DNA from 2 places in the Pseudomonas sp. PDM25 genome. Region 1 is predicted to be linked to the other one. Evidence: riboswitches for the same ligand, from Rfam matches in the RefSeq annotation. Region 1 holds a riboswitch; the other holds the start of a gene.
What was found. A riboswitch is a leader RNA that binds a small molecule or an ion and turns the genes downstream of it on or off. The one in region 1 is predicted to bind cobalamin.

Region 1 (15,549 bases):
CGTGCAGAAGACCCACATCACTTACCCGCTGAGTCCGGCGAAGATGGCCCGGATCAAAAGCCTTTTCTATAACGGCAACTGGCAAGTCGACGCCTTGCCGGGATACGGGCCGGAGCGTCGGGCCAATCCGTTCACCACGTTCGAGGCGATCCCGGCCCAGGCGCGTTATCAATTCATGCTCGATAACGCCGAATACTTCGTCCGTACGTTTATTCGCGGCCCGGTCTGCCGCGGCCAGATCGCCACCGACGTGATCCGCGATAACTTCTGGGCACTGTTCCAGGCGCCTGAGCATGACCTTTACATCATCGATCCGAAGTATCGCGGCCAGGCCACGCCGTTGTTGGCGATGCCGGGGCAGAACGACGATGTCGGCAGCATCCTGAGCCTGTGGCGTGACTACCGCGACAAGCGTAACGAGTACGAGGCGCTACGCCGTGACAGTTACGCCGATGCGCCGGCGCCGAGTTGGTCGACCTTGTGGGCGGGTAACGATAACGCCTTGTTGACGATCTTCCGGCATTTCGACAGTGCCTCGGTGAACAAAGGCCTGATCGGTGACGTGCCGCAAACGATGTGGCTGTTTGACTTCCCGCTGCTGGAGCGCACGTATTATCAATTGGCAGTTAACTTCGACGTGTTCGGCAACGTCTCCCATCAAGCCCAGACCCGCCTGTATTTCGACCTGATCCGCAACGGTGCGGAGCAGAACTTTCTGCGCCTGATGCCTGCCGATTCGCGTGACGACTACCTCGACGACTGGTACCAGAGCGGCGGCAAATTCAAGATGTGGCTGAATTACGAAGCCATCGATAACGATAAAGAGACGGCGCTGGTGCTGGACAAAAAGGACCCGAAACGCGATTTCGCCCAGCAATTGCTGGTCCGTTACGGCGACCTCAACGCCAAGCCGGATCCGATCAATCGTTGTGACGGCGCTTATTGCTCGCGGCCGAACATCGACCTGGCCTTGCAGAGCGCCGAACAGGCGTTGAGTCGCCTGACTTCGCGTCCGGCGGCCGGGCTGAAGGTTATCGATCAGTTGCCGGAAGCGACCCTGTTGCGCATCGAAACCCAAAGCGGCAAGCGCGAGGTCTACAGCCTGCTGCGCAACCGGGCACACAGTAACGTTGCATTCCTGCTCGGTGAATCCCTGCGGTATCAGCCGGGGCTCGACACATTGACTATTTATCCGGGCGTGCTCAGCAGCTATCCGAACTTCATGTTCAACATTCCGGCCGGGCAAGTGCCTGAGTTCGTGGACGAGATGGAAAACGCCAAGGACGCCAATCGATTCGAGAAAATCGTCGAGCGCTGGGGGATTCGCCGCAGCCATCCGCAGTTCTGGTTCTACTTTCATGACTTGAACCGGTATGTCCACGAGACCGACCCGGTGGAAGAGGGCGTGCTGGACATGAACCGATATCAGAACCTCTGAGGTGCCTGTGATTCAGTGTGCTTTCCCGACAAAAATACTAGGACTTTGTACGGCGCGATGATTGGCGTAAACTGCGCCCAAGCCTGCGAGGAGTTTCCATGACCGCTATTACCATTACCGACGCCGCCCACGATTATCTGGCTGATCTGCTCTCCAAGCAGAACACCCCAGGCATCGGCATCCGCGTCTTTATCACCCAGCCTGGCACCCAGTACGCCGAAACCTGCATTGCTTATTGCAAGCCGGGCGAAGAAAAACCTGAAGACACGGCGCTGGGGCTCAAAAGCTTCACCGCTTACATCGACTCGTTCAGCGAAGCGTTCCTGGACGATGCGGTTGTCGACTACGCCACCGACCGTATGGGCGGCCAGCTCACCATCAAGGCGCCAAACGCCAAAGTACCGATGGTCAACGCCGACAGCCCGATCAACGAGCGTATCAACTATTACCTGCAAACCGAGATCAACCCGGGGCTGGCCAGCCACGGCGGTCAGGTCAGCCTGATCGATGTGGTCGAAGACGGCATCGCCGTGCTTAAGTTCGGCGGCGGTTGCCAGGGCTGCGGCCAGGCAGACGTCACCCTTCGCGAAGGCATCGAGCGCACCTTGCTCGAGCGCATTCCCGAGCTCAAGGGTGTTCGTGACGTCACCGACCATACGCAGAAAGAAAACGCCTACTACTAAGTAAGGTGTTCGCTGCAGACATAAAAAACGGCGCCCCGTGAGCGCCGTTTTTTTATGGGCGATAAATAGCCTGTGAATGACGGGATTTACCGTGGTGAAGGGATTTACTGTGGTGAGGGGATTTATCTGTGGCGAGGGGATTTATCCCCGTTGGGCCGCGAAGCGGACCCCTGCATTCTTTCAGGCGGACCTAGCAAGCAGGTTTAGCGACGGCTTCGCCGCCGAACGGGGATAAACCCCCTCACCACAGTAAATCCCTTCACTCACAGGGTTGTGCTTGGCTCAGGGCCGATACAGATGCGCATGCCCCGCGCGATACAGCGACGACTCGCTGAAGTGATCGCTACCCAACACCCGCCCCACCAAAATCAACGCCGTGCGCCGAAACCCCTTGGCTTCAACCTTCGCGGCAATGTCTTCAAGCGTCCCCACCACCCAATCCTGATCCGGCCAGGTCGCCCGGTGAATCACCGCGATCGGGCAATCCGCGCCGTAATGCGGCAGCAGTTCGGCCAGGATCTTCTCCAGATGATTGACCCCCAGATGAATCGCCATCGTCGCCCCGTGCTGCGCCAGGCTGCCAAGCTCTTCGCCGGCGGGCATCGCGGTTTTGTCGGCATAGCGAGTCAGGATCACGCTTTGCGACACGTCGGGTAGCGTCAGTTCCGCGCCCAACAGGGCCGCGCAGGCCGCCGTGGCCGTGACGCCGGGAATGATTTCAAACGGGATGTCGAGTTCGCGCAGGTAGCGGATCTGCTCGCCAATCGCACCATAAAGACTCGGATCGCCGGAGTGCACCCGGGCCACGTCCTGGCCCTTGGCATGGGCGGATTTGATCAGCTCGATGATCTGTTCCAGGTGCAGTTCGGCGCTATTGACCACCTGTTCGGCGCGATGGCCTTCCAGCACGGCGGCGGGCACCAGAGAGCCGGCATAGATGATCACCGGGCAGCTGCGAATCAGCCGTTGGCCTTTGACGGTGATCAGTTCCGGGTCGCCGGGACCTGCGCCAATGAAGTAGACGGTCATCGTCGGTTCCTGTGAGAAAAAGGGGCAGGGCAAGGCTTCAGATGAAGATTGCTCATGATCGATGGCGGGGATTATCGAGGATTTTATGCAGCGCAGGCCAATGCCAAGGTGGCCTGGGCATATTTTTGTCGTGGAATCAGCAATTTTGCCGGTGCCTGGGCCAGTTGTTCGGCCAGGGCCAGGGCGGCACTTTCCGCTACGCCGTAGCAGCCGGTGCGCTCGAACGCGATGTCCGAGCGGTGACTGAGTTGCGGTTGATAGCCGGCCAGTTGTTCGCTGCTGAAGTACATCAACGGTAACTCAAGCTGTTCGGCCAGTTCGATCAAGCCAGGTTCTTCGCGCTTCAGGTCGATGCTGGCCAGGGCCTTGATCTGGTGAAGTTCGATTTTATGAGCCTGTAACGCCTGATCGAGCAGCGCCCGCAGCGTGCTGACGGGGCAGCCGCGCTGGCAGCCCAGGCCGACCACTAAGGTCGGCGCTGTGCTGATCTCGGTCATGCGTGGTATTGACCATCGCTTTTGCGGCGGAACAACCAGGCACTGATCAGGCCCAGGGCCAGCCAGAATGCCGCGTTGGTCAACTGCGAAGCGATTTTGAACTGAGCTTCCAGGGCTTGCGGAGCCAGCATCGAGTGGACTTCCGGTTGTGGTGCGCCGATCACATGAGGAACGGCCAGGATGGCCACCCCGAGCACTTTCATCAGCCAGTGACGGCTGAACACGATCAATGCGATGCCGACCGCGGTGGAGGCAGCCGTGCCGATCCACCAGATCTGCCGTTGTGCCAAATCAGCGGCGGCAGTGCCTGGCAGCTCAGGCGGCAGACCGAGGGTCGGTGCCAGCACGAACGTCGCGTAACCAGCCAGTCCCCAAAGCAGGCCCTGGGAGGTTTTGGTCGGTGCGCGCAAGGTGTAAAGACCGGCCAGCATCAGGGCGAAACCGACCGCTACCACCAGGTTACCGCCGGTGGTGGACAGCACGCGCTGCCAGCCGTCTTCCGGCTCCCAGGCCTCAGCATCGTGGGTGTGAGCGGCGACAGCACCTGCGGCGTGTTCGTGAACTTCAACCGCGGCGGGCTCGGATTTTTCGTAAGTCTCGGCCTGCAGGATCAGCGGAGCCACCCAGAAGCTTTGCAGCAAGGTCAGCAACAGGGCGGCCAGCAGCCCGGTGAACCCTGCGGTTTGCGCGATACGCTTGATCATGTTGGCTGGTCTCAATGACACGGGAATGCAGAGCTGTGGCGGGTATCGTGAGCGGCGTTGTGCACCGCTTCTATGTGCGAGAAACCGGCGAAATACACAAGGCTGGCACCCAGGATCGACGCACACACGGCGGCGGTCAGGCGTTGAGTCAGGGTATTGGTAGTGCTGGCGGTGCTCTTATCGGTGTTGCTGCCGGTGCTGCTGATGATCGACATGGCGCTTCCCTCTGGTCTGTCAGCGGGTGATATAGAGCGCATGGAAGACCCCTGCGAGTCGGGCACGCAGAGGTTCAAACAGCGCCCGCCCACCGCGGGTTTGTTATTTAGTGATCGTAATGGTCACTTTGTGTTGCGGGCCGGTCTCCGGGCTCACGAGGGGCGCTGGCTTTCGCCTTGACCTGCAAGCATCACCTTCCCATGCCGAACTGCTGGCACAGTGGATCTGACGCTTCGCTCGCTTACCGTTGCGGGGGCAGCACCGGACTGACATGGCTTTAGAGTAAAGCACATGATTCACCGGTTTCCCGTTTCACCCTGTGAAGGGCACCCATAACAAGGCGTGTAGGAGAGCATGGGCGGGGGTTGGGCGTCAATTGGCAAGGGTTCTCGTTTGAGCTGTGGTGAGGGAATTATCTGTGGTGAGGGGATTTATCCCCGTCCGGCGACGAAGCCGTCGCAAGACCTGCTTGCGGGGTATGCCTGAGGACATGCAGGGGGCCGCTTCGCAGCCCAACGGGGATAAATCCCCTCGCCACAGATAACCCCCCTCACCACAGGGACCGCGATCAGCCCAAGGACATTGACCCGCCCCCACACGATGCGTAGCCTTGCGCTTTCGAGGTTCTTCGGCGTCTGCCGAAGCTAAGAAGGGAACGCGGTCGATGCCGCGGCTGCCCCCGCAACTGTGAACGGTGATGTTCGCTGCCACGCCACTGCAAACCCTGTGCAACGGGTTCGCGGGAAGGCGCAGCGAATGCCAGGCCCACCAGCCCGGCACACCGTCAGCCAGGAGACCTGCCTCGACACAGATTCTCACTACAACCGGGCGGGGTGATCCGGTGGCGGAACTCTTGCGCGCGCCTCCGTCGCAGCGATTGTCGTCCCGTATGCCCGCCACCTTGCCAAAGGGCATCCGATGAAAACACTGGCCAAACTCCCCGTCACCATCGTTACCGGCTTCCTCGGCTCGGGCAAAACCACCTTGCTGCGGCACATGCTCGACAACGCTCAGGGCCGTCGCATTGCGGTGATCGTCAACGAGTTCGGCGAGCTGGGCATCGACGGCGAAATCCTCAAGCAGTGCTCCATCGGTTGCACTGAAGAGGAAGCCAACGGCCGCGTCTACGAACTGGCCAACGGCTGCCTGTGCTGCACCGTTCAGGAAGAGTTCTTCCCGGTGATGCGCGAACTGGTCGCCCGTCGCGGCGAGCTCGACCACATCCTCATCGAAACCTCGGGCCTGGCCCTGCCAAAACCGCTGGTACAAGCCTTCCAGTGGCCGGAAATCCGCAGCGCCTGCACCGTTGATGCGGTGATCACCGTGGTCGACAGCCCAGCGGTCGCCGCCGGCACCTTCGCGGCTTTCCCGGACCAGGTCGATGCCCAGCGCAAACTCGACCCGAACCTGGACCACGAATCGCCGCTGCACGAACTGTTCGCCGACCAACTGGCCAGCGCCGACCTGGTGATCCTCAACAAGGCCGACCTGATCAGCCCTGAAGACCTGGCTCGCGTGCGCCTGGAAGTCGCCGAAGAACTGCCGCCAGCAGTGAAAATCATCGAAGCCAGCAGCGGTCGCGTACCACTGGACGTGCTGATCGGCCTCGGCGCCGGTTCCGAAGAGCACATCGACAGCCGTCACAGCCACCACGACCATCACCATGAAGGCGAGGAAGATCACGACCACGACGCCTTCGATTCCATTTCGATTGACCTGCCGCAAGCCGACGAAAGCCTGCTGCTGGACGTGCTGACCCAACTGGTGGTCAAGCACGGCATCCTGCGGGTCAAAGGCTTCGCGGCAATTCCGAACAAGCCGATGCGCTTGCTGATCCAGGGCGTGGGCACACGTTTCGACAAGCACTTCGACCGGCAGTGGGGCGCCGACGAAGCGCGTACCACGCGCCTGGTGTTGATCGGTCAGGAGCTGGACGCCACTCTGCTTGAAGCGCAATTGCGCGCTGCGCTCAGCGTTTAAGCCATGCACCTGCTCAGGACCCAGCCCGGCGGTTTCGTGTCGGATGACAACATTGCCGACCTTGGACAAACCCCCGCCGAGCTGGTGATCCTGTGCAGCGGCGACTCCAGCCTGGCACTGCTCGCCGAGGCGGCGCAGCAGTTGCCCGACGATTACCCCAGCGTGCGCCTGGCCAATCCGATGCAGGTGCAGAATCACGCCTCGGTCGACCTGTATGTCGACGAAGTGCTGCGCCACGCCAAGGTGATTCTGATCTCGCTGCACGGCGGTATCGCCTATTGGCGTTACGGCGTCGAGCGTCTGGTGCAACTGTCGGAGCGTGGTGTGCAGCTGATTCTGGTGCCGGGCGATGACCGCCCGGACCCGGAACTCAGCGACCTGAGTACGGTGGACGCGCAAGACCGCGATCGGCTCTGGCAGTTTCTGCGTCAGGGCGGCATGAGCAATGCCCTGGATTTTTTCCGCTGCCTTGCCAATCGTTGGCTGGATCGCGACTACGCCTGGGCCGAGCCGCAAACCCTGCCGCGCACGGCGATCTACCACCCGCACAAAAGCCCCGCTGAACTGAAGGATTGGCAAGCCGACTGGCAGGCCGGTCAACCGGTGGCGGCGGTGCTGTTCTACCGCTCGCATTTGCAGGCGGCCAACACCGGTTTTATCGATGTTTTCTGCCAGCGTTTGCAGGCCGCGGGGCTGAACCCGTTGCCGATTGCTGTGGCCAGTCTGAAAGAGCCCGGCTGCCTGACGGTGGTCGAGGACTGGCTGGATGAAGTCGAGGCCGGCGTGATTCTCAACACCACCGGCTTCGCCCAATCCAGCCCCGAAGCGCCGCATTTGCGACCGTTTCGCCGCAACATCCCGGTGATCCAGGCGATCTGCGCCCAGGACAACGAGCCCGGATGGCGCGCCAGCGAACAAGGCCTCGGCCCGCGTGATCTGGCGATGCACATCGCGCTGCCGGAACTGGATGGGCGGATCATCAGCCGACCGATCAGCTTCAAAGACCTGGCCTGGCGCAGCGAGCGCAGCCAATCCGATGTGGTCTGCTATCGGCCTGCACCTGCGCGCATGGATTTTGTCGCTGAACTGGCGCGACGCTGGATCGATCTGGCGCGGGTGCCCAACGCTGAAAAACGCATCGCCCTGATCCTCGCCAACTACCCGACCCGCGACGGGCGCATCGGCAATGGTGTCGGCCTCGACACTCCAGCCGCGGCGCTGAACATCCTGCGTGCGCTGCATAAAGAAGGTTATCCGCTACCCGCCGAATTGCCCGACACAGGCACCGCGTTGATCCAGCAATTACTCGGTGGCGTCAGCAACGACCTCGACACCCTCGACCAGCGCCCGTGTATGCAAAGCCTCGCGCTGGACGACTACAACCTGATGTTCAGCGCCTTGCCCGAATCCAATCGCCAAGCCGTGCTGGAACGTTGGGGCTCGCCCGAAAACGATCCGATGTTCCGTGGCGGGCGGATGATGATCGCCGGGCTGCGCTTTGGCCTGACCTTCGTCGGCATTCAACCGGCGCGGGGTTATCAGGTCGATCCGAGCGCGGTGTATCACGACCCGGACCTGGTGCCGCCTCACGGTTACCTGGCGTTCTATTTCTGGTTGCGTAACACCTACGGCGCCCACGGCGTGATCCACGTCGGCAAGCACGGCAACCTCGAATGGTTGCCGGGCAAAGGCGTCGGTCTGTCCGAGCATTGTTGGCCGGATGCGCTGCTTGGACCGCTGCCGAACATCTATCCGTTCATCGTCAACGATCCGGGCGAGGGCGCCCAGGCCAAGCGCCGCACGCAGGCGGTGATCATCGATCACCTGATGCCGCCGCTGACCCGCGCCGAAACGTACGGCCCGTTGCGCAACCTCGAACTACTCGCCGACGAGTATTACGAAGCGCAATTGCTCGATCCGCGCCGTGCCCGGGAATTGCAGCGCGACATCCTGCAACTGGTGCGCGAGACGCAGATCGACCGCGAACTGCAACTGGACGAAAAACTCGACAGTGATGCCGATGCGGCGATCTGGCTGCCGCGTCTGGACACCTATTTGTGCGACCTGAAAGAGTCGCAGATCCGCGACGGCCTGCATGTGTTTGGCGAGTCGCCGACCGGGCGCTTGCGCATCGATACCTTGCTGGCGTTGTTGCGCATTCCGCGGGGCGATGGGCGCGGTGCGCAATCGAGTCTGCTGCGGGCCTTGGCCAAGGCGTTCTCGTTGGGCTTCGATCCGCTGGATTGCGCGCTCGCCGAACCTTGGACCGGGCCACGTCCGATTGAACTGCAAACCCTCACCGATGAAGCCTGGCGCACAGCCGGTGATACCCGTGAACGCCTGGAACTGTTCGCCGCTCAACTGATCTCGCAGACGTTGAATACCGAGGTCGAGCCCGGCCCCTGTGGGAGCGGGCTTGCTCGCGAACGCGGAGTGTCAGTCGACATTGATTTGCCTGATCCACCGCTTTCGCGAGCAAGCCCGCTCCCACAGGAGGCGGGTTGGACCGAAGTGAGCGCCATCATCGACAGTCTGCGCGAAGTTGTCGCGCCACGGCTGGACGCCTGCGGCCCGGCGGAAATGCGCGGTCTGCTCGATGCCCTCAGCGGCCGCTTCGTGCCGGCCGGCCCCAGCGGTGCGCCGAGTCGCGGACGGCTTGACGTGCTGCCGACCGGGCGCAACTTCTACTCGGTGGACGTGCGTAACCTGCCGACCACCACCGCGTGGCGTATCGGTTTCCAGTCGGCCAACCTGATTCTTGAGCGACACCTGCAAGACCACGGCGATCACCTGCGTCAGCTCGGCTTGTCGGTGTGGGGCACTGCGACCATGCGCACCGGCGGCGACGACATTGCCCAGGCCATGGCGTTGATGGGCGTGCGCCCGGTCTGGGCCACGGGCAGTCAGCGGGTCGACGACTTCGAGATTCTGCCGCTGAGTCTGCTGGACCGTCCGCGTGTGGACGTGACCTTGCGCGTCTCCGGATTCTTCCGCGATGCCTTTGCTAATTTGATCCGTCTGTTCGACGCCGCCGTGCAAGCGGTCGCCGCGCTCGATGAGCCAGACGACCTCAACCCCCTGGCCGCCAAGGTGCGTGCCGAGCGCGAAGCGTTAATGCAATCGGGGCTGGATGAAGACGCGGCCAAGCGTCAGGCCGGTTGGAGAATTTTCGGCGCCAAACCCGGGGCTTACGGCGCGGGCGTGCAGGGCGCCATCGATGGTCGTCTGTGGCAAAGCCGTGACGATCTGGCCGAGGTTTATCTGAACTGGGGCGGCTACGCTTATGGCGGTTCTGACGAAGGCACTGCGGCGCGAGAACAGTTCGCTCAGCGCCTGAGCCAGGTGCAGGCGGTGCTGCAAAACCAGGACAACCGTGAGCACGACTTGCTCGATTCCAACGATTATTACCAGTTCCAGGGCGGCATGCTCGCCGCCGTGGAAAGCCTCAGTGGTGAAGCGGCGGCCAGTTACCATGGCGATCACAGTCAGCCGGATCTGCCGAAGATCCGCACGTTGAAGGAAGAGCTGAACCGGGTGATTCGCTCGCGGGCAGCCAATCCGAAGTGGATCGACGGCGTGAAGCGCCACGGCTATAAAGGCGCGTTTGAACTGGCGGCGACGGTCGATAACCTGTTTGCCTTCGACGCTACAACGCAGTTGATCGACGATCACCAGTACGCATTACTGGCGGATGCCTATTTGCTGGATTCGGCGACCCGGGATTTTGTTCGTGAGCATAATCCGCATGCGTTGCGCGACATGACCGAGCGGATGCTTGAGGCGCAACAGCGGGGGATGTGGAAGGCGCCGGGCGAGTATCGCGAGGCGTTGGAGAATTTGTTGCTGGACATCGAAGAAGACAGCTAATGCGCCGCAGAATCCTGTGGGAGCGAGCCTGCTCGCGATATCGGTCGACCAATCAATATTGATGTCGATTGATCCACCGCTATCGCGAGCAGGCTCACTCCCGCAAGGTACAAAGTGTGCCTGCTACCGACCATGACCGAGTATTTAAGATGACTGACACCCCCCATTTCCCGCTCTCCGCCGTGGTCGGCGCCGACGATCTCAAACTCGCCCTCTACCTGACCGCCATCGACCCGAAAATCGGCGGCGTACTCATCGAAGGCCCCCGCGGCATGGCCAAGTCAACGCTGGCCCGTGGCCTGGCGGACTTGCTCGCCAGCGGCCAATTCGTCACCTTGCCGCTCGGCGCCACCGAAGAACGGCTGGTCGGCACCCTCGACCTGGACGCCGCCCTGAGCGAGGGGCGCGCACAGTTTTCCCCCGGTGTACTGGCCAAGGCTGACGGCGGCGTGCTCTACGTTGATGAAGTCAACCTGCTGCCCGATCACCTGGTGGACCTGCTGCTGGATGTGGCCGCCAGCGGCACCAACCTGATCGAGCGGGACGGCATTTCCCATCGGCATTCGGCGAAGTTCGTGCTGATCGGCACCATGAACCCGGAAGAGGGTGAGCTGCGTCCGCAACTGCTCGACCGCTTTGGCCTGAACGTCGCCCTCAGTGGTCACACTGCACCGACCGAACGCGGCCAGATCATCCGGCGCCGGCTGGATTTCGACAGCGATCCCCACAGCTTCTGCGCCGAATGGGAAGGCCAGCAGCAGTCGCTGCGCGAACGTTGCCAGAAAGCACGCAGCGCACTGGCCAGCATCCCACTCGACGATCATGCGCTGGCGCAGATTACCGAGCGCTGCTTTGCTGCCGGTGTCGACGGCTTGCGGGCCGACCTGGTCTGGTTGCGTGCCGCGCGTGCCCACGCGGCATGGCGTGGGGTGAATGCAATCGCCTTGGAAGACATCGACGCCGTCGCCGAGTTTGCCTTGCGCCATCGCCGCCGCGAGCCATCGCCACCAGCGCCGCAACAGAGCCAGCCGCCCTCTACGCAAAATGCCAACCCGAGCGAAGGCCAGGGCCAATGGGGTGAAATGCCCGCTCAAGCGCTCCCGGTCGGCGCACGACGTGACGTGCCGAGCTGGCCAAAAAAGCCCTAGGCATTCGCCCTCGATTTGACGCGGGGGCGAATGCCAGACCCCGCGCCGGACGACTGGATAACGGCAAACAGGGTAAACGTCACGCGGCACGCAGCGGCTCGATCAATTGGCCCGGCACCTTGCTGAACGGCCGTCCGCGTCAACGCGACGATGTGTTGTTTCACCTGCGCACCCGCTCGCCCCACGAACTGTGGCTGGTGATCGTCGACGCCTCGGCTTCGACGCGTCGCCATCAGGCGTTGAGCGATGCCAAGGGCTTGCTCGCGCAACTGTTCGACGATGCCTATCGCCAGCGTGCACGCCTGGCGTTGCTTACGGCCAGTGGTCATGTGCCGAAATGGCAAGTGCAAGGGTTGAAAGCCTCCGCGGGTTTGCGCGACTGGCTTGATGGGCTGGGAGCGGGCGGGGGTACGCCGTTGCTGGCCGCGCTGGGTGAAGCGCGGCGTTGGCTGGCGGTCAGGCAAAAGCGTTTTCCGGCGGAACGGCAGCGCTTGTTGCTGGTGACCGATGGCCGATTGAAGGACTGGTCGATGTTGCCGGCGCTTGATTGTCCGGGGCTGCTGATCGACATCGAACGGGGGCCGATTCGGCTTGGACGGTCTAAAGTCTTGGCTACCGAGTTGCAGGCCGAGTATCGACATATCGATGATATGGAGTGAGCCGAAAAAATCACAGGAGTGAGTCATGCGCGTTCTAGCCGCCAACCTTCAGGACGATTTCCGCGTCAAAGCCTACGCCGGCACCAATGGCGTGCTGTTGGCTATGGACCTGGCCGAACACCGGCGCAAAGGCCTCTTGGGTTTCGCCATCGAAAAGCAGCAAGGCCCAAAGCCCTGGCTGTTCCTGTTCAACAGCCTGACCTTCCCCGGCAAGGTGCATACCTTTCCCCAGTTTCACGCCACCCCCAGCGATATTGCGCCATTACAGAAATTTCGCTGGGCCGATTACGCGGTCAATCCGGGGATGACGATCCATTACCGAATCCACCTGGCCTACGGCAGCGTTGATGCGCCGCAACTGGGTGAGTTCCTGGAAGTGACGGTCACCTCCGACAATGGGCAGCCGAATAATCAAAGCGTGATCTTCAATCGCGCAGTCGCGGCCAGTCAGGCGTTCCAGCGCAAGTTTCCCGAGCTCGACGCGCTGATCAGCGCCAACAAGAACCTGCCCATCGAAGCCTGGCCGGATATCCCGCGGCAATGGTTGGAAAACGGTTTGCTCGGACATTTGCTGGGGTTTATCGAGCGTGCGGTGGATGACCAGTGGGCGCTGGACATTGCCATTTACGAGTATGAATTGCAGGCCATTGTCGATGCGGTCAATGCCGCGTTCGAACGTGGGGTAAACGTTCGCGTGCTTTATCACGCCCAGCCGGGCGATGAAGACACCACCATGAACGAGGCCAGCCTGGAAAAAATCCCGGCAGAGAACAAGCGCGGGCGAGTCACCCATAACATCTTCCACAACAAGTTCATGGTGCTGAGCCGGCTCGACGCGGCAGGGCAGCGTCAGCCGGAAGCGGTGCTGTGCGGCAGCACCAATTTCACGCCCAACGGCGTTTACCGCCAGGCCAACGTGGTGCATGTGCTGGACGACACGCGCATCAGCGCCAGCTATCTGCACACCTTCGAGCAGGTCTGGGCTCACCCGGCGGATGTCGATGCCACCCGAAACTGGCTCACGCAAAACAACCCGATGGATTCGCTGCAACCGATGTTCGCCGGCTTCTCACCCCGCTCGGGCCAAGGGGATCTGCAAGCGTTTGTCGAGATCATCAACGCGGCGAAAAAAGACGTGCTGTTCGTCACCGCATTCGCTTTGCCCGACGACATCCTGAACGCCTTGCTCGGCTTGCCCCACGACGACATTTTGCGTTACGGCCTGCAAAACACCGCCAGCCGTATCACCGGTTTCCACGCCGACCGTACCGCCGAATTCGCCGCCACCGCGCTGCTCAACACCGGGCTGGAAGGCTGGCTTCGAGAGAACATGAAAGGCCAGAAGGGCAACCTGCTGGTGCACACCAAAGCCGTGGTGACGGACTTCACCAGCGATGCGCCGACGATCATCAGCGGCAGCCACAACCTCAGTGCCGCGGCCAGCAATGGCAATGACGAAAACTACCTGATCATTCGCGGTGATACCGATCTGGCAGACCGTTATGGTCTTGAACTGCTGCGGTTCTACGAGCATTACCGCTTTCGCTACTTCGCCCGGAAACTCGCGCTCAAGCAGGTCCAGCCGTTGGCGGCGGATGACAGCTGGACCGATGACTATTACCTCGACGGGGATTTGCGCCAGCTATCCAGATTGCGTTTCTCCGGACGGTAAACACCCCCCTTGTGGGAGCGGGCTTGCTCGCGAAGGCGGCCTTACAGTCAACAATAATGTTGTCTGGCACTCCGCTTTCGCGAGCAAGCCCGCTCCCACATTGGATCACTTCATTCCCATCGCCTGCCGATACTGGCGAGTCCGCCGGGCGATGTACACGCGGTCGAGAATCAACGCCCATAGCGCCGATACGTCGGGACGGGTCTTGCGCCCACGGCTCAGGCGATTGAGCTGGAATTTCACGACGGCCATGCTCGCCAGTGCTGCCAAAGGTTTGCGTTTCCAGCGAATCGGCGGCAGTTGCGGGTGACTGTTCTGACCTTCGCGCCAGCGTTTGACCAGTTGAGGTTCAATCGCCAGTGCTGTGCCGATTCCAGCCATGGCGATGCCGCTGTCGAGCACCTGTTCGACGATCGCCAGGCGTCGAATCCCGCCGGTCACCATCACCGGCATGTTCGCCACACTGGCCAGCTCACCGGCCATTTCCAGAAAGTACGCTTCACGCGCCAGGGTCCGACCATCCCGGGCCTCGCCTTGCATGGCCGGGGCTTCGTAGCTGCCGCCGGAGAGTTCCAGCAGATCGATCGATTGGTCATTGAACCACTGAATCACTTGCCGGGCATCGTCGGCATCGAAGCCGCCGCGCTGGAAATCCGCGGAGTTGAGCTTCACCGCCACGCAAAACTGCGGCGATACAGATTTGCGCACGGCGCTGACCACCGCCAACAACAAGCGCGCGCGATTTTCCAGAGAACCACCCCAACGGTCGGTTCGGCGGTTGGTCAAGGGCGAGAGGAACTGGCTGATCAGATAACCGTGCGCAGCATGAATCTGCACCCCGGTGAAACCGGCCTTTTCCGCCAGGGCCGCGCTGGTGGCGAAGCGTTGGATGACGTCTTCGATGTCGTGCTCGCTCATGGGCTTGGGCTCGGCAAACATCTTCGAGAATGCGCCCAGGTCCAGCGCCACTGCCGAAGGCGCCAACGCTTGCTGGCCGAGGTTGGCCATGGTCTGACGGCCAGGATGATTGAGCTGCATCCAGAACTGCGCGCCACCAGCCCGACCGATGCTGGCCCACTGGCGAAAGCGTTCAAGGTGCCGCTCATCTTCGAGCACCACGCCACCGGGGCCGGTCATGGCGCGGCGGTCGATCATCACGTTGCCGGTCAGCAACAGGCCGGTTTCGCCTTCGGCCCACGCCTGATACAGCCGGAACAAGGCCTCTGCAGGTGCCTGCCCGCTGTCAGCGAGGTTCTCTTCCATCGCAGCTTTGGCGATGCGGTTGCCGATGGTCTGGCCGTTGGGCAAATTCAACGCTTGGAAGGGCGACATACTTGACTCCTCATCAGTGATGAGTAAAGGCTAAGCTTAAAGTTAACTTTAATGTCAAGCAGGCAAATGAGGCTGAGATGAAGATTGGTGAATTGGCGCAGTTAAGCGGATTGAACGCGTCGCGCATTCGGTTTTACGAGGCTCAGGGTTTGATTCGGCAGGTGGAACGCCGGGCCAACGGTTACCGGCATTACCCCGACCAAGCGTTGCAAACCCTGAAAATCATCCTTTGCGCCCAGCAGGCCGGGTTCAGCCTGGAAGAGTTGAAACAGTTGTTACCGGACAGTGCGACCGGTGAGTTCAAGCAAGACGAATTGCTCGCGG
Region 2 (15,549 bases), on a different contig from region 1:
TCACCACAGGCCGCAAGCCCTCCGGCGAGCACGATGGCGAGAGCGAGCGGGGGCTTGCGCATGCTGATCTTCCCTAATGAATGCATTGACCTAATCAATAGAGAAGCGCAGGTGCGCGATGGTTCAACCGGTCAGCCGCGGGCTTCCTTGAACAGCACGGCTATGCCGGGGTGATAGTTGCCGGCTTCGTTGCGCAACTTGCGATAGGCATAGGGGAAGTACCAGGCCACCGCGCAGGTGTGTTCTTTTTGCAGATCGTCGACCATGTCCTGGAGTTCTTCCGGGGTGGCGCTATGTTGGGCTTTTTGCGGCGCAACGAACAGGCAGCCGAGTTTCAGGTCGCTGGCGTAGCTGATGCGTTTGGCCTCGCTGGTGATGTCCTGCAATGCTTGAGTCAGGTTCAGGCTGTTGACGCGTGGCCAGCGTTGCGTCGCCTGAAGGTAAGCGCGTTCTTCGCTGGTCGCGATAAACAGATCGGCGCGGCCATTGCGTTCGCCTTCCTCGACCTGTTTGCGGGTCGGTGTTTGTTGCAACGTGACCATTTCCGCCATCCAGGCCGCGGCGGAAAGCAGGCTCAGGTTGGCTTTTTCGTCGTACCAGTAAGGCGTGTCATTATCGCCGCGCACGGCGTTGTAGCGGTCGATACAGTCAAACCAGCGTTCCAGCACCGGGCGCAGGAATTCCAGCTTCGGATTGCTGATGATCATGCCTTGCATGTGGCTCACCCTTGTTATTGTGTTGTGAGATTGTGGCTCTTTGATATCACTGCTGAGAGTGTGGCACAAGATTGGCGTCAGATAATTGATCGGCGGCAGTTATTCGCTCGCAGGCTGCCCGTCTTCAATTGACGCTCCATCCCCAACCCTCTAACCTTCGCGGCTTGTTTCAGGTGCTCTGTGACCCTGGTCGACAGAGTGAAACAGGGAAGCCGGTGAGTGACTCTCTTCAAGCGACGAAGAGCCATGATCCCGGCGCTGCCCCCGCAACGGTAAATGAGTGAAGGCTGCGCCTTGAGCCACTGTGTCGTCGACATGGGAAGGCGCGCAGTCAGGCAAATCGCCGCTCATGAGCCCGGAGACCGGCCTGATCCATCCAGCGGCATCACGGTGGGCGATGCCAGGCTTCTTGCCGTCTATTCTTGTGCCTGCCCGCCGTTATCCAGCCTCAACGGAGAGCTCCCCATGACTGATACCCCCGATCGTGACGAACGTCATCTGGCGCGCATGCTGCGCAAAAAAGCCGTGATCGACGAACGCATCGCCAATTCCCCGAATGAATGCGGCCTGCTGCTGGTGCTGACCGGCAACGGCAAAGGCAAAAGCAGCTCGGCCTTCGGCATGCTCGCCCGGTCCATGGGCCACGGCATGCAGTGTGGCGTGGTGCAGTTCATCAAGGGGCGCAGCAGCACCGGCGAAGAACTGTTCTTCCGGGGCTTCCCGGAACAGGTGCGTTTTCATGTGATGGGCGAGGGCTTCACCTGGGAAACCCAGGATCGCCAGCGTGACATCGCCGCCGCTGAAGCCGCGTGGGCGGTGTCGCGCGAATTGCTGCGTGATCCGTCGATCGGCCTGGTGGTGCTGGATGAATTGAACATTGCACTCAAGCACGGCTATCTGGATCTCGATCAGGTGCTCAGCGACTTGCAGGCCCGTCCGCCGATGCAGCATGTGGTGGTGACCGGTCGCGGCGCCAAGCCGGAGATGATCGAGCTGGCCGACACCGTCACCGAAATGGGCGTGATCAAGCACGCGTTCCAGGCCGGGATCAAAGCGCAAAAAGGCGTCGAGTTGTGAGCTGCACTTTATGAATAGCCATCGTCAATGCCCGGCGGTATTGATTGCCGCACCGGCCTCCGGTCAGGGCAAGACCACCGTCACCGCCGCGCTGGCCCGTTTGCATCGCAATCAGGGGCGCAAAGTGCGCGTGTTCAAATGCGGCCCGGACTTTCTTGACCCGATGATTCTCGAGCGCGCCAGCGGTGCGCCGGTGTATCAACTGGACATGTGGATGGTCGGCGAGCAGGAAAGTCGTCGGCTGTTGTGGGAAGCCGCCGGCGAAGCCGATCTGATCCTCATCGAAGGCGTCATGGGGCTGTTCGACGGCACGCCGTCGAGTGCTGATCTGGCGCGGCACTTCGGTGTGCCGGTGCTCGGTGTGATCGACGGCACTGCCATGGCCCAGACCTTTGGCGCACTGGCGTTGGGGCTGGCAAAGTATCAGCCGGACTTGCCGTTTGCCGGTGTGCTGGCCAACCGCGTCGGCACCCTGCGTCACGCGCAATTACTGGAAGGCAGCCTCACTGAAGGCTTGCGCTGGTACGGCGCCTTGTCCCGGGAAACCGGGATCGAATTGCCGAGTCGGCATCTCGGGCTGGTTCAGGCCAGTGAGTTGAACGATCTTGACCTGCGTCTCGATGCAGCGGCCGATGCGCTGGCCAGCAGTTGCGAGGTCGCGCTGCCACCGGCGGTGGAATTCGCCGCGCCTGATGTGATCGCTGCAGAACCGTTGCTGGCCGGTGTGCGTATCGCCGTGGCCCGTGACGAAGCGTTTGCCTTCACCTACGGTGCAAGCCTGGATTTGCTGCGAGCGATGGGCGCCGAGTTGTCGTTTTTCTCACCGATCCGTGACGCGCAATTGCCGGAGGCAGACAGCCTCTATCTGCCGGGCGGTTATCCCGAATTGCACCATGTAGCGCTGTCACAGAACACCACGATGCTGGCCGCCATCCGCGCTCACCATGCGGCGGGTAAACCGTTGTTGGCCGAGTGCGGCGGCATGCTGTATCTGCTCGATTCGTTGACCGATGTCGAGGGCACTCGTGCTGAACTGGTCGGCTTGCTGGCGGGGGATGCGGTGATGCAAAAGCGTCTGGCCGCGTTGGCGTTGCAGGCAGTCGAGTTGCCAGAAGGTTTGTTGCGTGGGCACACCTATCACCATTCGTTGACCAGCACTGAACTTGAGCCGATTGCTCGTGGGCTGAGCCCGAATGGTGGGCGTGGGGCGGAGGCGGTTTATCGTGAGGGGCGGATGACGGCTTCTTATGTGCACTTTTATTTTCCGTCCAATCCTTCGGCGATTGCCGCATTGTTTGCGCCTGACCTTGAGGCCGCCTTCGCGAGCAAGCCCGCTCCCACAGGGGGCCGCGTTTCTTCAGGCAGCACACCTTCCACTGTGGGAGCGGGCTTGCTCGCGAAGAGGCCATGACTGACAACGCATTCAGCCAAGCCGAACGCGAAGCGGTCTACCGAGCCATCGGCGAACGCCGCGACATGCGTCATTTCAGCGGTGGCACGGTCGAGCCCGAGTTGCTGCGGCGCCTGCTCGAAGCCGCGCATCAGGCGCCGAGTGTCGGCCTGATGCAGCCCTGGCGGTTCATCCGCATCAGCGATCGAACCCTGCGCGGCAAGATCCAGTCACTGGTGGAAGAAGAACGCATCCGCACCGCCGAAGCCCTCGGCGAGCGCACCGACGAATTCATGAAGCTGAAAGTCGAAGGCATCAACGACTGCGCCGAGGTGCTGGTCGCGGCGCTGATGGATGATCGCGAGCGTCATATCTTCGGCCGTCGCACGATGCCGGAAATGGACATGGCCTCGCTATCCTGCGCGATTCAGAACCTCTGGCTGGCCTCCCGCGCTGAAGGATTGGGCATGGGCTGGGTCTCGCTGTTCGAGCCGCAAGCACTGGCGGACTTGCTGGGTTTGCCCGCCGGAGCCAAGCCCTTGGCCGTTCTTTGCCTGGGGCCGGTCAAGGAATTCTATCCGGCGCCGATGCTGGTACTCGAAGGCTGGGCGCAGGCGCGTCCGCTCAGTGAGCTGCTGTATGAAAATTATTGGGGAGTGAGTCAATGAGTGTGGCGTTGTTGAGTGTCGCCGCGGTTGCGCTGGATGCGCTGCTGGGTGAACCCAAACGCTGGCATCCGCTGGTGGCGTTCGGCCGTTTTGCCGACCGCATCGAGCAACGTTTCAACGGTGAAGGTCGCGGCTGGCGCAGTCATGGTGTCACTGCCTGGGTCATCGCGGTGTTACCGCTGACCCTGCTGGCCACGGCGTTTTCCTGGGCGCCCTATGTCGGTTGGATCGTCGAGATTCTGGTGCTCTATTGCGCCCTCGGCATGCGCAGTCTCGGTGAACACGTCGAGCCGGTGGCCAAGGCGCTGCGCAGTGATGATCTGGACGAGGCGCGCAAACGTGTCAGTTATCTGGTCAGCCGCCAGACCAGCGAACTGGATAAAACCGAAGTCGCCCGCGCCGCTACAGAATCGGTGCTGGAGAACGGCAGCGATGCGGTATTCGCTGCGCTGTTCTGGTTTGCCGTGGCCGGCGCGCCTGGCGTGGTGCTCTACCGTTTGAGCAACACGCTGGATGCGATGTGGGGCTACCGCAATGAGCGCTTCGAGCGTTTCGGCTGGGCGGCTGCAAAGATCGACGATGTCCTCAACTATATTCCAGCACGCCTGGTGGCATTGACCTACGCGCTGCTGGGCAAAACCCGTCTGGCGCTGAAATGCTGGCGCACCCAGGGCCCGACCTGGGACAGCCCGAATGCGGGCCCGGTGATGGCGTCCGGTGCCGGAGCGCTCGGTGTCGAGTTGGGTGGAGCGGCGATTTATCACGGCGAACTGCATCAGCGTCCGCCATTGGGCGAAGGCGAACCGGCGGACGCCGACTCCATCGACCGCGGCTGGCAATTGGTCCAGCGCGGGGTATGGTTATGGTTGCTGATCCTCTGCGTGGGGGCTGAATTTTATGCTTGAGCACGGTGGTCGGTTACGCAAGGCGGCGCTCGAATACGGCATCGCCGAAGCTGAGTGGCTCGACCTGTCCAGCGGCCTCGCGCCCTGGCCGTTTCCGGTCCCGGAGATTCCGTTGCGGGCCTGGGCGCGTTTGCCGGAAACCGATGACGGCCTGGAGCAGGCGGCCTGTGATTATTACGGCGCCGCTCAGGTGCTGCCGGTGGCCGGCTCGCAAATGGCGATCCAGTTGCTGCCGCGATTGCGCCGGGCGGGCAAGGTCGGCGTGCTCTCGCCGTGTTACGCCGAACACGCCGAAGCGTGGCGCCGCAATGGCTACATCGTGCGTGAAGTGCTGGAGCAGGAAGTCGATTTTTATCTCGACAGCCTCGACGTGCTGGTGGTGGTCAACCCGAACAATCCTACCGGCCTGAGCCTGACACCCAGTCGCCTGCTCGACTGGCACTCGCGGCTGGCCCAGCGCGGTGGCTGGCTGGTGGTGGACGAGGCGTTCATGGACAACACGCCGCAGCTGAGCCTGGCACCTTTTGCCAATCGGGTCGGGTTGATCGTGCTGCGTTCCTTCGGCAAGTTTTTCGGCCTGGCCGGTGTGCGCCTGGGTTTCGCGCTGGCCGAGCGCAAGTTGCTCAAGTTGCTGGCCGAGCAAGTGGGACCATGGGCGGTCAGCGGGCCGACGCGGGTACTGGGTCAGGCCTGTCTGCTGGATACCGAAGGGCATGCCCGGCAACGGGTTCGCACTGAAGAGGCCAGCGAGCGTCTGGCGCTGCTGTTGGAACAGCACGGTTTCAAACCACAGGGCGGCTGCGCGTTGTTTCAATGGATGATCACCGAACGCGCCGAAGCCTTGCATGAATTCATGGCACGGCGCGGCATTCTGCTGCGGTTGTTCACGCACAACAGCAGCCTGCGTTTCGGCTTGCCCGCCGATGAAGCCGACTGGACACGTCTCGCGCAAGCGTTCGAAGCCTACGCTAGGGAAACCCAATGACTACGTTGAGGGTGCAGGGCGCGACTTTGATGGTGCAGGGCACGACGTCCGACGCCGGTAAAAGCACGCTGGTAACGGCGTTGTGCCGCTGGGTCACGCGTCAGGGCGTCAGCGTCGTGCCGTTCAAGCCACAGAACATGGCGCTCAACAGCGCCGTGACCGCCGACGGTGGCGAGATCGGTCGTGCGCAAGCGGTGCAGGCTCAGGCCGCCAACCTTGAGCCGCACACCGACATGAACCCGGTGCTGCTCAAACCCAATAGCGACACCGGCGCTCAAGTGATCATCCATGGCCGCGCGGTCACGACGATGAACGCAGTCGCGTATCACGACTACAAAGCCATCGCCATGCAAGCAGTGCTGGCCTCTCATGAACGGCTGAGCGCGGCTTATCCCGTGGTCATGGTCGAAGGCGCGGGCTCGCCGGCCGAGATCAATCTGCGTGCCGGCGACATCGCCAACATGGGCTTTGCCGAGGCCGTGGATTGTCCGGTGGTGCTGATCGCCGACATCAATCGCGGTGGGGTTTTCGCGCACCTGGTGGGCACGCTGGAACTGCTATCGCCCAGCGAGCAGGCGCGGGTCAAAGGCTTCATTATCAACCGGTTTCGCGGCGATATCGCTTTGCTGCAACCGGGTCTCGACTGGCTGGAAGCGCGCACCGGCAAACCGGTGATCGGCGTTCTGCCTTACGTGATGGACTTGCACCTGGAAGCCGAGGACGGCATCGACCAGCGTCAGACCGACAAGGCCGATCAGGTGCTGAAAGTGGTGGTGCCGGTGCTGCCGCGCATCAGCAACCACACCGATTTCGATCCGCTGCGCCTGCATCCGCAGGTGGATCTGCAATTTGTCGGCCCCGGTCAGGCGATTCCACCGGCGGACCTGATTATTCTTCCCGGCTCGAAAAGCGTGCGCAGCGACCTCGCGTATCTGCGGGCCAATGGCTGGGACACTGCGATCAGTCGTCATCTGCGTTATGGCGGCAAAGTGCTGGGGATTTGCGGTGGTCTGCAAATGCTCGGCGACCAGGTACACGACCCGTTGGGCCTCGAAGGCGCACCGGGTTCCAGCGCCGGTTTGGGCTTGCTGGCGTTCGAAACCCGGCTCGAAGAAGAGAAGCAATTGCGCAATGTGCGCGGGCGTCTGGCGCTCGAAGACGCGCCGGTCAGCGGCTATGAAATTCATGCTGGCGTGACCACCGGGCCGGCGCTGGAAAACGCCGCCGTGCAACTGGACGACGGTCGCTGCGACGGTGCGCAAAGCGTGGATGGGCAGATTTTCGGCACCTATCTGCATGGCCTGTTTGAATCGCCCGCGGCGTGCAGTGCGCTGTTGCGCTGGGCCGATTTGCAGGCGGTGCAGGACGTGGATTATCACGCGTTGCGTGAGCGCGATATCGAGCGGCTGGCGGATCTGGTGGAGAAGCATCTGGATACCCGACTGTTGCGTGAGCTCTGTGGGTTTTAGGGTGACCGTGCTGGCCTCTTCGCGAGCAAGCCCGCTCCCACAGGTGATCGCATTCCAATGTGGGAGCGGCGGTGCGACGATTCGACTTGCTCGCGAAGAGGGCAGTGGCCTCACCGCTAACTTGAAGGAATGACCATGCTGCAACTGATCCTCGGCGGCGCGCGCTCCGGCAAAAGCCGCCTGGCTGAAAAACTCGCCTCCGACAGCGGTCTGGCAGTGACGTACATCGCCACCAGCCAACCCCTCGACGGTGAAATGAACGAGCGGGTGGCCCATCACCGCGCCCGTCGTCCAGCCGAATGGGCGTTGATCGAAGAACCTGTGGAGCTCGCCCGCGTCCTGCGCGAAACCGCCAGCGCTGATCAGTGCCTGCTGGTGGATTGCTTGACGTTGTGGATGACCAATCTGCTGATGCTCGACGACGCCGAACGGCTGTCGGCCGAGCGTGATGCGCTGCTGGACTGCCTGGCATCGTTGCCGGGTGAAATCATTTTTGTCAGCAACGAGACCGGAATGGGTGTCGTGCCGCTGGGCGAATTGACTCGCCGCTATGTCGATGAAGCCGGTTGGCTGCATCAAGCCTTGGCCGAGCGCTGTCAGCGAGTCGTCCTGACCGTCGCCGGCCTGCCCCTGACTTTGAAAGGAACTGCGTTATGACTCAATCCTGGTGGCTGAACCCGTGCAAACCGATCGATGCTCAAGCGGTCGAGCAGGCGCAGGCCCGTCAACAGCAGCTGACCAAACCGGCCGGCTCCCTCGGTCGCCTTGAGTCGGTGGCCGTGCAATTGGCCGGGTTGCAAGGGCAGGTCAAGCCGAGTCTGGATCAGCTGTGGATCGCGATTTTTGCCGGTGACCATGGCGTGGTCGCTGAAGGGGTGTCGGCATTTCCCCAGGAAGTCACCGGGCAGATGTTGCTCAACTTCGTCAGCGGTGGGGCGGCGATCAGCGTGTTGGCGCGGCAACTCGGGGCCTCCCTGGAAGTCGTCGACCTCGGCACGGTGACGCCGTCGTTGAATTTGCCGGGTGTGCGTCACATGAATATCGGCCCGGGTACGGCGAATTTCGTCGAAGGTCCGGCAATGACCCCGGCTCAAGGCGAACTCGCTTTGCAGGCCGGCCGCGACAGCGTGCAGCGCGCCATCGCGGCGGGTGCGCAGTTGTTTATCGGTGGCGAGATGGGCATCGGCAACACCACCGCGGCTAGTGCGTTGGCGTGTGCCTTGCTCGATTGCCCGGTGGTGCATCTGGCCGGGCCGGGCACGGGTTTGAATGCGGCGGGTGTCAGCCATAAAGCGCAGGTGATCGAACGCGCTTTGGCGTTGCACAGCGCTCAACGTGGCGATGCGCTGCAAATCTTGTTCAACCTCGGCGGTTTTGAAATCGCGGCACTTGTCGGCGCGTATCTGGCGTGTGCCCAGGAAGGCGTCGCAGTGCTGGTGGACGGTTTCATTTGTAGCGTCGCGGCGTTGGTGGCAGTGCGCTTGAATCCTGAATGCCGTCAGTGGCTGTTGTTCGGCCATCGCGGCGCCGAGCCGGGTCATCGTCATGTACTGGAAACCTTGAACGCCGAACCGCTGCTGGACCTCGGCCTGCGTCTGGGCGAGGGCAGTGGCGCCGCGTTGGCCGTGCCGTTGCTGCGTCTGGCGTGCGACCTTCACGGGCAGATGGCGACCTTCGCCGAGGCCGCCGTGGCGGACCGTCCGGCATGACCTTGCACCTGGACCTGTTGCGCCACGGCGAAACCGAACTCGGTGGCGGTTTGCGCGGCAGTCTCGACGATGCGCTGACCGAAAAGGGCTGGGCGCAGATGCGCGCGGCGGTGGTCGAGCAGGGGTCTTGGGATCGTTTGGTCAGCTCGCCACTGCAGCGCTGTGCGCGGTTCGCCGAAGAACTCGGTGCACAGTTGGGTTTGCCGGTGCAGTTGGATAAAGACCTCCAGGAGCTGCACTTCGGCGCCTGGGAAGGGCAGAGCGCCGCCGCGTTGATGGAAACCGATGCCGAGGCGTTGGGATTATTCTGGGCCGACCCTTATTCGTTTACGCCGCCTCAGGGTGAGCCGGTGGTGGATTTTTCGACGCGGGTGTTGGCAGCTGTTGAGCGCTTGCAGGCTACCTACGCAGGCGAGCGGGTGTTGCTGATCAGTCACGGCGGGGTCATGCGCTTGTTGCTGGCTCAGGCGCGGGGATTGCCTCGTGAGCAGTTGCTCAACGTCGAAGTCGGGCATGGCGCGTTGTTTTCGCTGACGGTCGAATCCGGCCTGTTGTTAAAGGAAGCGCTCTGACCATGTTGCCGTTCTGGATCGCCCTGCAATTTTTGAGCAGTCTGCCGATTCGTCTGCCGGGCATGCCGGAACCACAGGAATTGGGGCGGTCGCTGCTGTTTTATCCGCTGGTCGGCCTGCTGTTCGGCGGGATTTTGTGGGCGTTCAACTGGCTGCTGCTCGGCACCCCGTTGTTGCTTCACGCCGCGCTGTTGCTGACGGTTTGGGTCTTGCTCAGCGGTGCCTTGCACCTGGATGGCCTGGCCGACAGCGCCGATGCATGGCTCGGTGGGTTCGGCGACCGCGAGCGCACCTTGACGATCATGAAGGACCCGCGCAGCGGGCCGATTGCGGTCGTGACGCTGGTGCTGGTGTTGCTGCTCAAATTCGCCGCGTTGCTGGCATTGATCGAGCAGCAACACGCCGTTGTCCTGATCATTGTCCCGATGATCGGGCGCAGCGCGATGTTGGGGTTGTTCCTGACCACGCCTTATGTGCGCGCCGGTGGCTTGGGGCAAGCGCTGGCCGATCATCTGCCACGGTTGGCGGGCAAGCAGGTGTTGGCGGTGAGTGCGTTGGCTTGCGTTTTGATTGCCGGTCTCAGCGGCGTGTTGGCAGTGGTGCTGGCGGCGCTGGTGTTTGTCTGGCTGCGGCAAGTGATGCTGCGCCGATTGGGCGGCACGACGGGCGATACGGCGGGGGCGTTGCTGGAGATTCTTGAGGTCGCGGTGCTGGTGGGATTGGCGTTGACCTGATGTTTATTGGGTGGATGTGCTGGACCTTTCGCGAGCAAGCCCGCTCCCACATTTGATTGCGCAGAACAAAAAATCTATGTTCGCTGAAGATCTAATGTGGGAGCGGGCTTGCTCGCGAAAGCGGTCTGTCAGATCCTCAATAACTATGAATGAACTCATCTGTAACTTGATTTAACACAACAGCGGGTATATACACGCACCATGCTCGACTCCCAATGTTTATGCATCAACCTGCGTCGCGCCGCCCGTGGCGTCAGCAGGCATTACGACGGCGCTCTCGACGGCTTCGGGATCAACGTCGCCCAGTATTCTCTGCTGTGTAATCTGCAGCGTCTGGATAAACCGAGTATTTCCACGTTGGCCGAGGCCATGGGGCTGGATCGCAGCACCTTGGGGCGCAATCTGCGGGTGCTGGAAGGCGAAGGCCTGCTGATGCTGGTCGAGGGCGAAGACATGCGTAACCGCATCGTCATGCTCACCGAGGCCGGTGTTGAACGCCTGAAAGCGGCCTTGCCCGCGTGGGAAGCGGCGCAACAGCGGTTGATTGACCGCTTGGGTGCCGAGAAACGCGAAACCTTGCTGCGACTGCTGGACGAACTGGCGTGATGCCGGTTTTTCCGATCTTAAGCGGGTATATACCCGCTACCGGAGAACAAGAATGACATCGATGTGGCGTACGTGTGGTTGGGTATTGTTGGGGAGTGCGCTGATTCTTGCGTTGTCCTTGGGTGTAAGACACGGCTTCGGGCTGTTTCTGGCGCCGATGAGTGCCGAGTTCGGTTGGGGGCGTGAGACGTTTGCCTTCGCCATTGCCTTGCAGAACCTGATCTGGGGCCTGGCTCAGCCCTTCACCGGCGCGCTGGCCGATCGCTTTGGCGCCGCGAAAGTGGTGTTGGTCGGCGGTGTCTTGTATGCATTGGGCCTGGTGTTCATGGGCCTGTCGGATTCGGCCATGACCTTGTCACTGAGTGCCGGCCTGTTGATCGGCATCGGTCTGTCCGGTACCTCGTTCTCGGTGATCCTCGGCGTGGTCGGCCGCGCAGTGCCGCCAGAGAAACGCAGCATGGGCATGGGCATCGCCAGCGCTGCCGGCTCTTTCGGCCAGTTCGCCATGTTGCCCGGCACGCTGGGGTTGATCGGCTGGCTCGGCTGGTCCGCGGCATTGCTGGTGTTGGGCCTGTTGGTGGCACTGATTGTGCCGCTGGTCAGCATGCTCAAGGACAAGCCGCTGCCGGTGTTCGGTCATGAGCAAACGCTGTCCGAAGCATTGCACGAGGCCTGTTCCCATTCGGGCTTCTGGCTGCTGGCGTTCGGCTTTTTTGTCTGCGGTTTCCAGGTGGTATTCATTGGCGTGCACTTGCCGGCTTATCTGGTGGATCAGCACCTTCCGGCGAGCGTCGGCACCACGGTGCTGGCGTTGATCGGGCTGTTCAATATTTTCGGGACCTACACGGCGGGCTGGCTGGGCGGACGGATGTCCAAGCCACGTTTGCTTACTGGCCTGTATCTGCTGCGGGCAGTGGTGATCGGGTTGTTCCTGTGGGCGCCCGTCACGACGACCACTGCGTACCTGTTTGGCATGGCGATGGGCTTCCTGTGGCTGTCGACGGTACCCTTGACCAACGGCACCGTCGCGACCTTGTTCGGTGTGCGAAATCTGTCCATGCTCGGTGGGATTGTTTTCCTGTTTCACCAGCTCGGATCGTTCCTCGGTGGCTGGTTGGGCGGGGTGGTGTATGACCGAACCGGGAGCTATGACTTGATCTGGCAAGTGGCGATTCTCTTGAGCCTGTTGGCGGCCGCCCTGAACTGGCCGGTGCGTGAGCGGCCGGTGGCGCGCCTGCAAACACAGATGAGTGCGATATGAACAGTCTCTGGCCGCGGATCGCTGTCGCCGCTGTCTGCGCCTTGCTGCTGGCCCTGTCGTGGTGGGGGTGGCACCAGGGCGGGCTGGCGTTGATGCAACTGGGCATGGGTGCTTGCTAGCAGGATGTGAGGGCGAGTAACTTCGGTTTGGACGACTTATCGAGGATGCCCCCACATGCTGATGCGCTGGCTCACAGTTCCCGCGTTACTGGTAGCGTTTAGTGGATTGACTCAAGCGGCCGAATGCCCGGAGCTTTTGCAAGGCTCGTTGCCCAAGCTGCGCGCCAAGGAATCCATCGACCTGTGCCAGCGCTTCGCCGGCAAACCGCTGGTGGTGGTCAATACCGCGAGCTTCTGTGGTTTCGCCCCGCAGTTCAAAGGCCTTGAGGCGCTGAATCAGCGATACAAGGATCAAGGGCTGGAGGTGATCGGTGTTCCGTCCAATGACTTCAAGCAAGAGTCCAAGGATGGCGAAGAGACTGCCAAGGTCTGCTACGTGAACTACGGCGTGACGTTCACCATGACTGAACCGCAGAAAGTCCGCGGTAATGATGCGACACACTTGTTCAAGATCATCGCCAGGCAGAGCACCGCGCCGAAGTGGAACTTCTACAAGTACGTGGTCGATCGCAAGGGCCAGGTGATCGCCAATTTCTCCAGCCTGACCAAGCCTGACGATCCCGAGTTCATCGCCGCGGTGGAGAAAGCCCTGGCCTCGCAACCCTGATCGAGTCCATCAAAAAGCCCCGCCTCTGTACAAGAGAGCGGGGCTTTTTCAATTCAGGCGGCGAGCGGTTCAGGTTCGCCGTGAATCATCAGAAGCGGTAGGTCGCGCCAACACCGAAACCGTTCGCACTGTTTTCGTACTTGGCGTTGTAGGACTGACCCAAAGCGTTAGCGCGGTTGACAGTGACAGATTCTTCCTTGAGGTAAGAGTAAGCCACATCAATGGTCCAGTCGTCGGTTGGGTTGAAGCCCGCACCGACACTGAAGATGGTCCGGTCGCCGGTAGGGATGCGTGGCGAACGATCAGTGTTGTTGGTGGGCGACTGGTCAAAGGAGAGACCGGTACGCAGTACCCACTGCTTGTTCAACTGGTAGGAAGTACCCACGGCGTAGGCCCAGGTGTCATGCCAGTTCTGGTCTTCCTTGATGGTACCCACGATTCGTGGGGCGAGGGCACCACCGTTAAGTGCGGTTACGCCTTCGTTGTTGACCGTGATGTCTTTCAGGCGGCTCCAGCGAGTCCAGGTAGCACCGGCATAGAGCTTCCAGGCATCATTTATATCTTGAGTCACGGAAAGGTCATAGGACTCAGGTGTTTCGATCTTCAGCGAGGCATCGTAACGGTTGGATTTGAGCAGCTGAGGTGGCACACCAGCGCCGGTAGACACATCGGTGTGGCCGTCGAGCTTGTAGTTCACTTTCGAGTGATAGGTCAGGCCCACGCGAGTGGTGTCGGTGGCTTGCACCAGGACGCCGGCGTTAAAGCCCAAGGCCGTATCATCGCCCTTGATCTCCACATTGTTATCACCAGTCCGGGGGACAGGGAGAGCAATGTCCGATTCCAGGGTGCCGGAAATCCGGTTGATGGTAGGGCCAAAACCGATCGAAACTTTATCGTTGAAAGCGTAGCTGACGGTTGGCTGCAGAGTGATGACTTTGACTTCGCTCTTGCTGCCGAAAGCGCGGCCCTGAAAGCCGCTTTCGTAGTCGGTGATCAGCCCGAACGGAGCGTAGACGCCCAAACCAAAAGCCCATTCATCGTTGATTTTATTGGTATAGAAACCCATCGGTACTGAAGTGAGCGGAACCATATCGCCTTTGTTGGTTCCGCTTGAACGGCCGCTGGTATCGCTGATATCGGTCGAGGCGTCGATCGCTGCGAAACCGCCAGTGATTTGCTGGCCTTTGAGGCGGGCCATACCGGCAGGGTTGCCAAAAACTGTACTTGCATCATCGGCAGATGAAGAGCGCCCCGCAAAACCTGTCCCCATCCCGCTGATGCTTTGTTCGTTAAGGGCAAAGCCACTTGCGAAGATCTGGGTGGATGCCAAGGTAACGGCGAGGCTAAGGGTGGTTTTGAGCATTACTTTTTTCATTATTAGAACTCCTGGTGATCACCGGGGCGAAAATTACCAACATTTTCGTCCCAGCGCTATAGGCTGTATCGCTTGATTTAGAGCGGTTTTGTAGGACAATCCGACCAAAATCGCTGCCGTTTCGCGATCTTGTGGAAACAGCAGATCAGCAGGCGACCTGATTCAGCGGTGAAACACAGGTTTGCCAGGCGCAGGTGAAGTCTCTCAGGCGTCCTTGAGGCTGGAAGGTCTGGCGCCAGATGCGGGCCATTCCCAGTAGGTCGTCTGCTTCGGGGAGGGGGGTGTTCTGTTCTTCTACCAGCAGCCAGGCGATGGCTGTGGCGTAACGCAGGTTGACGGTCAATTCGAGGTGCGGACCACTCAGGAACGCATGTTGGCTGGCCAGGCCGCGAACCAGGCTCGCGCGTTCCGGGTCAAGTGCCAGGTAGTGGTCCCAAAGTGCCTGGTGGCGGAGTTCGGCGATTCGGTACAAACCGTGCCCGCGGCGGTCATGCAGGGCCGTTCCAAGGGCTGACTGGCTGGCGGCGACACCCAGCAGCAAGGATTCGGCAGTTGCGCTATGGCACCCGAGATAAATCAAGGTCGGGCGGATCACATAACGGCACAGTTCGCTGGCAGCGATACCCATAAAACCCTCGAAACATGAAATGGTCGGCGATACCTGAAGGGCCTTGGCAGCGGGTGAATCGAATCAGGCTCGCCGGAAGCGGCTTAAGCCGCTTGAGTTGAAGTGTAGTGTCATATTCGCGTCGTAAAGGCCTGTTTTTAAAATATTTCCGGCTGCGAGTTATAACCGTTATATCGGTTTGTGCTTAGGCGGCAGCGGCGAAAAGAGAAATTTCAGGCAATAAAAAGCCCCGCTTTTTTAAAGCGAGGCTTTTGAGGTTTTCAGTCTTTCTGGCGTATCAGGCAACCAGTGCCTGACGGGTACGCTCGATCACGGCCTGCAGCGGCTCGGCGCTGGAGTATTGATCGGGGTACAGGCGTTCGCTGTGACGAGCGATGCCGTGTTCGTTGACCAGAGTGAAGCTGAAGCAGCCTTTGCGAGCGGCCATGATCAGGCAGTTCATTGGTGCAAAAGCGTTGGTTAGGGTGCGAATGGCATCCTGGGTGTGGATTTGAGTAGACATAGTCATGGGGTGTTCCTACAAGCGACACGGATAAGAACCGTGCAAAGTTAAAACGTTCCAGTGACGACGACCACCATTGGTCGAACGAAGAACCCGACTGGAACAAAGCAGCCAGTTTGAAGCGCTGATAAATTGGCGCGCTTGGGCTGGCAGGTAGGTACTTAGGAGGGCAGGCAACACATCAAGGGCAAAGGTTCTGGGCCCAGGGTGAAGATCCTGATCAATT

Region 2: it holds a riboswitch for cobalamin, as region 1 does, so the genes downstream of both, cobO (cob(I)yrinic acid a,c-diamide adenosyltransferase) here and cobW (cobalamin biosynthesis protein CobW) in region 1, are expected to answer to the same signal.

Annotation. Positions count from the first base shown of each region.
Region 1 is NZ_JAHUWL010000006.1:266,068-281,616, reverse strand. Features, by position in the region: gene KW848_RS13600 (fatty acid cis/trans isomerase) at 1-1,438, shown strand, start outside; gene nfuA (Fe-S biogenesis protein NfuA) at 1,537-2,121, shown strand; gene cobM (precorrin-4 C(11)-methyltransferase) at 2,404-3,150, opposite strand; gene KW848_RS13585 (cobalamin biosynthesis protein) at 3,234-3,647, opposite strand; gene KW848_RS13580 (CbtA family protein) at 3,644-4,351, opposite strand; gene KW848_RS13575 (CbtB domain-containing protein) at 4,363-4,566, opposite strand; cobalamin riboswitch at 4,687-4,916, opposite strand; cobalamin riboswitch at 5,172-5,387, shown strand; gene cobW (cobalamin biosynthesis protein CobW) at 5,486-6,547, shown strand; gene cobN (cobaltochelatase subunit CobN) at 6,551-10,414, shown strand; gene KW848_RS13560 (ATP-binding protein) at 10,564-11,562, shown strand; gene KW848_RS13555 (VWA domain-containing protein) at 11,565-12,221, shown strand; gene KW848_RS13550 (phospholipase D-like domain-containing protein) at 12,247-13,893, shown strand; gene KW848_RS13545 (NADH:flavin oxidoreductase/NADH oxidase family protein) at 13,999-15,225, opposite strand; gene KW848_RS13540 (MerR family transcriptional regulator) at 15,303-15,549, shown strand, end outside.
Region 2 is NZ_JAHUWL010000007.1:20,451-35,999, forward strand. Features, by position in the region: gene KW848_RS14450 (sorbosone dehydrogenase family protein) at 1-62, opposite strand, end outside; gene KW848_RS14455 (hypothetical protein) at 132-716, opposite strand; cobalamin riboswitch at 871-1,102, shown strand; gene cobO (cob(I)yrinic acid a,c-diamide adenosyltransferase) at 1,182-1,793, shown strand; gene KW848_RS14465 (cobyrinate a,c-diamide synthase) at 1,804-3,204, shown strand; gene bluB (5,6-dimethylbenzimidazole synthase) at 3,201-3,851, shown strand; gene cbiB (adenosylcobinamide-phosphate synthase CbiB) at 3,848-4,756, shown strand; gene cobD (threonine-phosphate decarboxylase CobD) at 4,749-5,741, shown strand; gene KW848_RS14485 (cobyric acid synthase) at 5,738-7,210, shown strand; gene cobU (bifunctional adenosylcobinamide kinase/adenosylcobinamide-phosphate guanylyltransferase) at 7,346-7,867, shown strand; gene cobT (nicotinate-nucleotide--dimethylbenzimidazole phosphoribosyltransferase) at 7,864-8,919, shown strand; gene cobC (alpha-ribazole phosphatase family protein) at 8,916-9,491, shown strand; gene KW848_RS14505 (adenosylcobinamide-GDP ribazoletransferase) at 9,494-10,225, shown strand; gene KW848_RS14510 (MarR family winged helix-turn-helix transcriptional regulator) at 10,427-10,831, shown strand; gene KW848_RS14515 (MFS transporter) at 10,884-12,092, shown strand; gene KW848_RS31830 (hypothetical protein) at 12,089-12,211, shown strand; gene KW848_RS14520 (glutathione peroxidase) at 12,267-12,818, shown strand; gene KW848_RS14525 (OmpP1/FadL family transporter) at 12,907-14,193, opposite strand; gene KW848_RS14530 (hypothetical protein) at 14,339-14,821, opposite strand; gene KW848_RS14535 (hypothetical protein) at 15,099-15,323, opposite strand.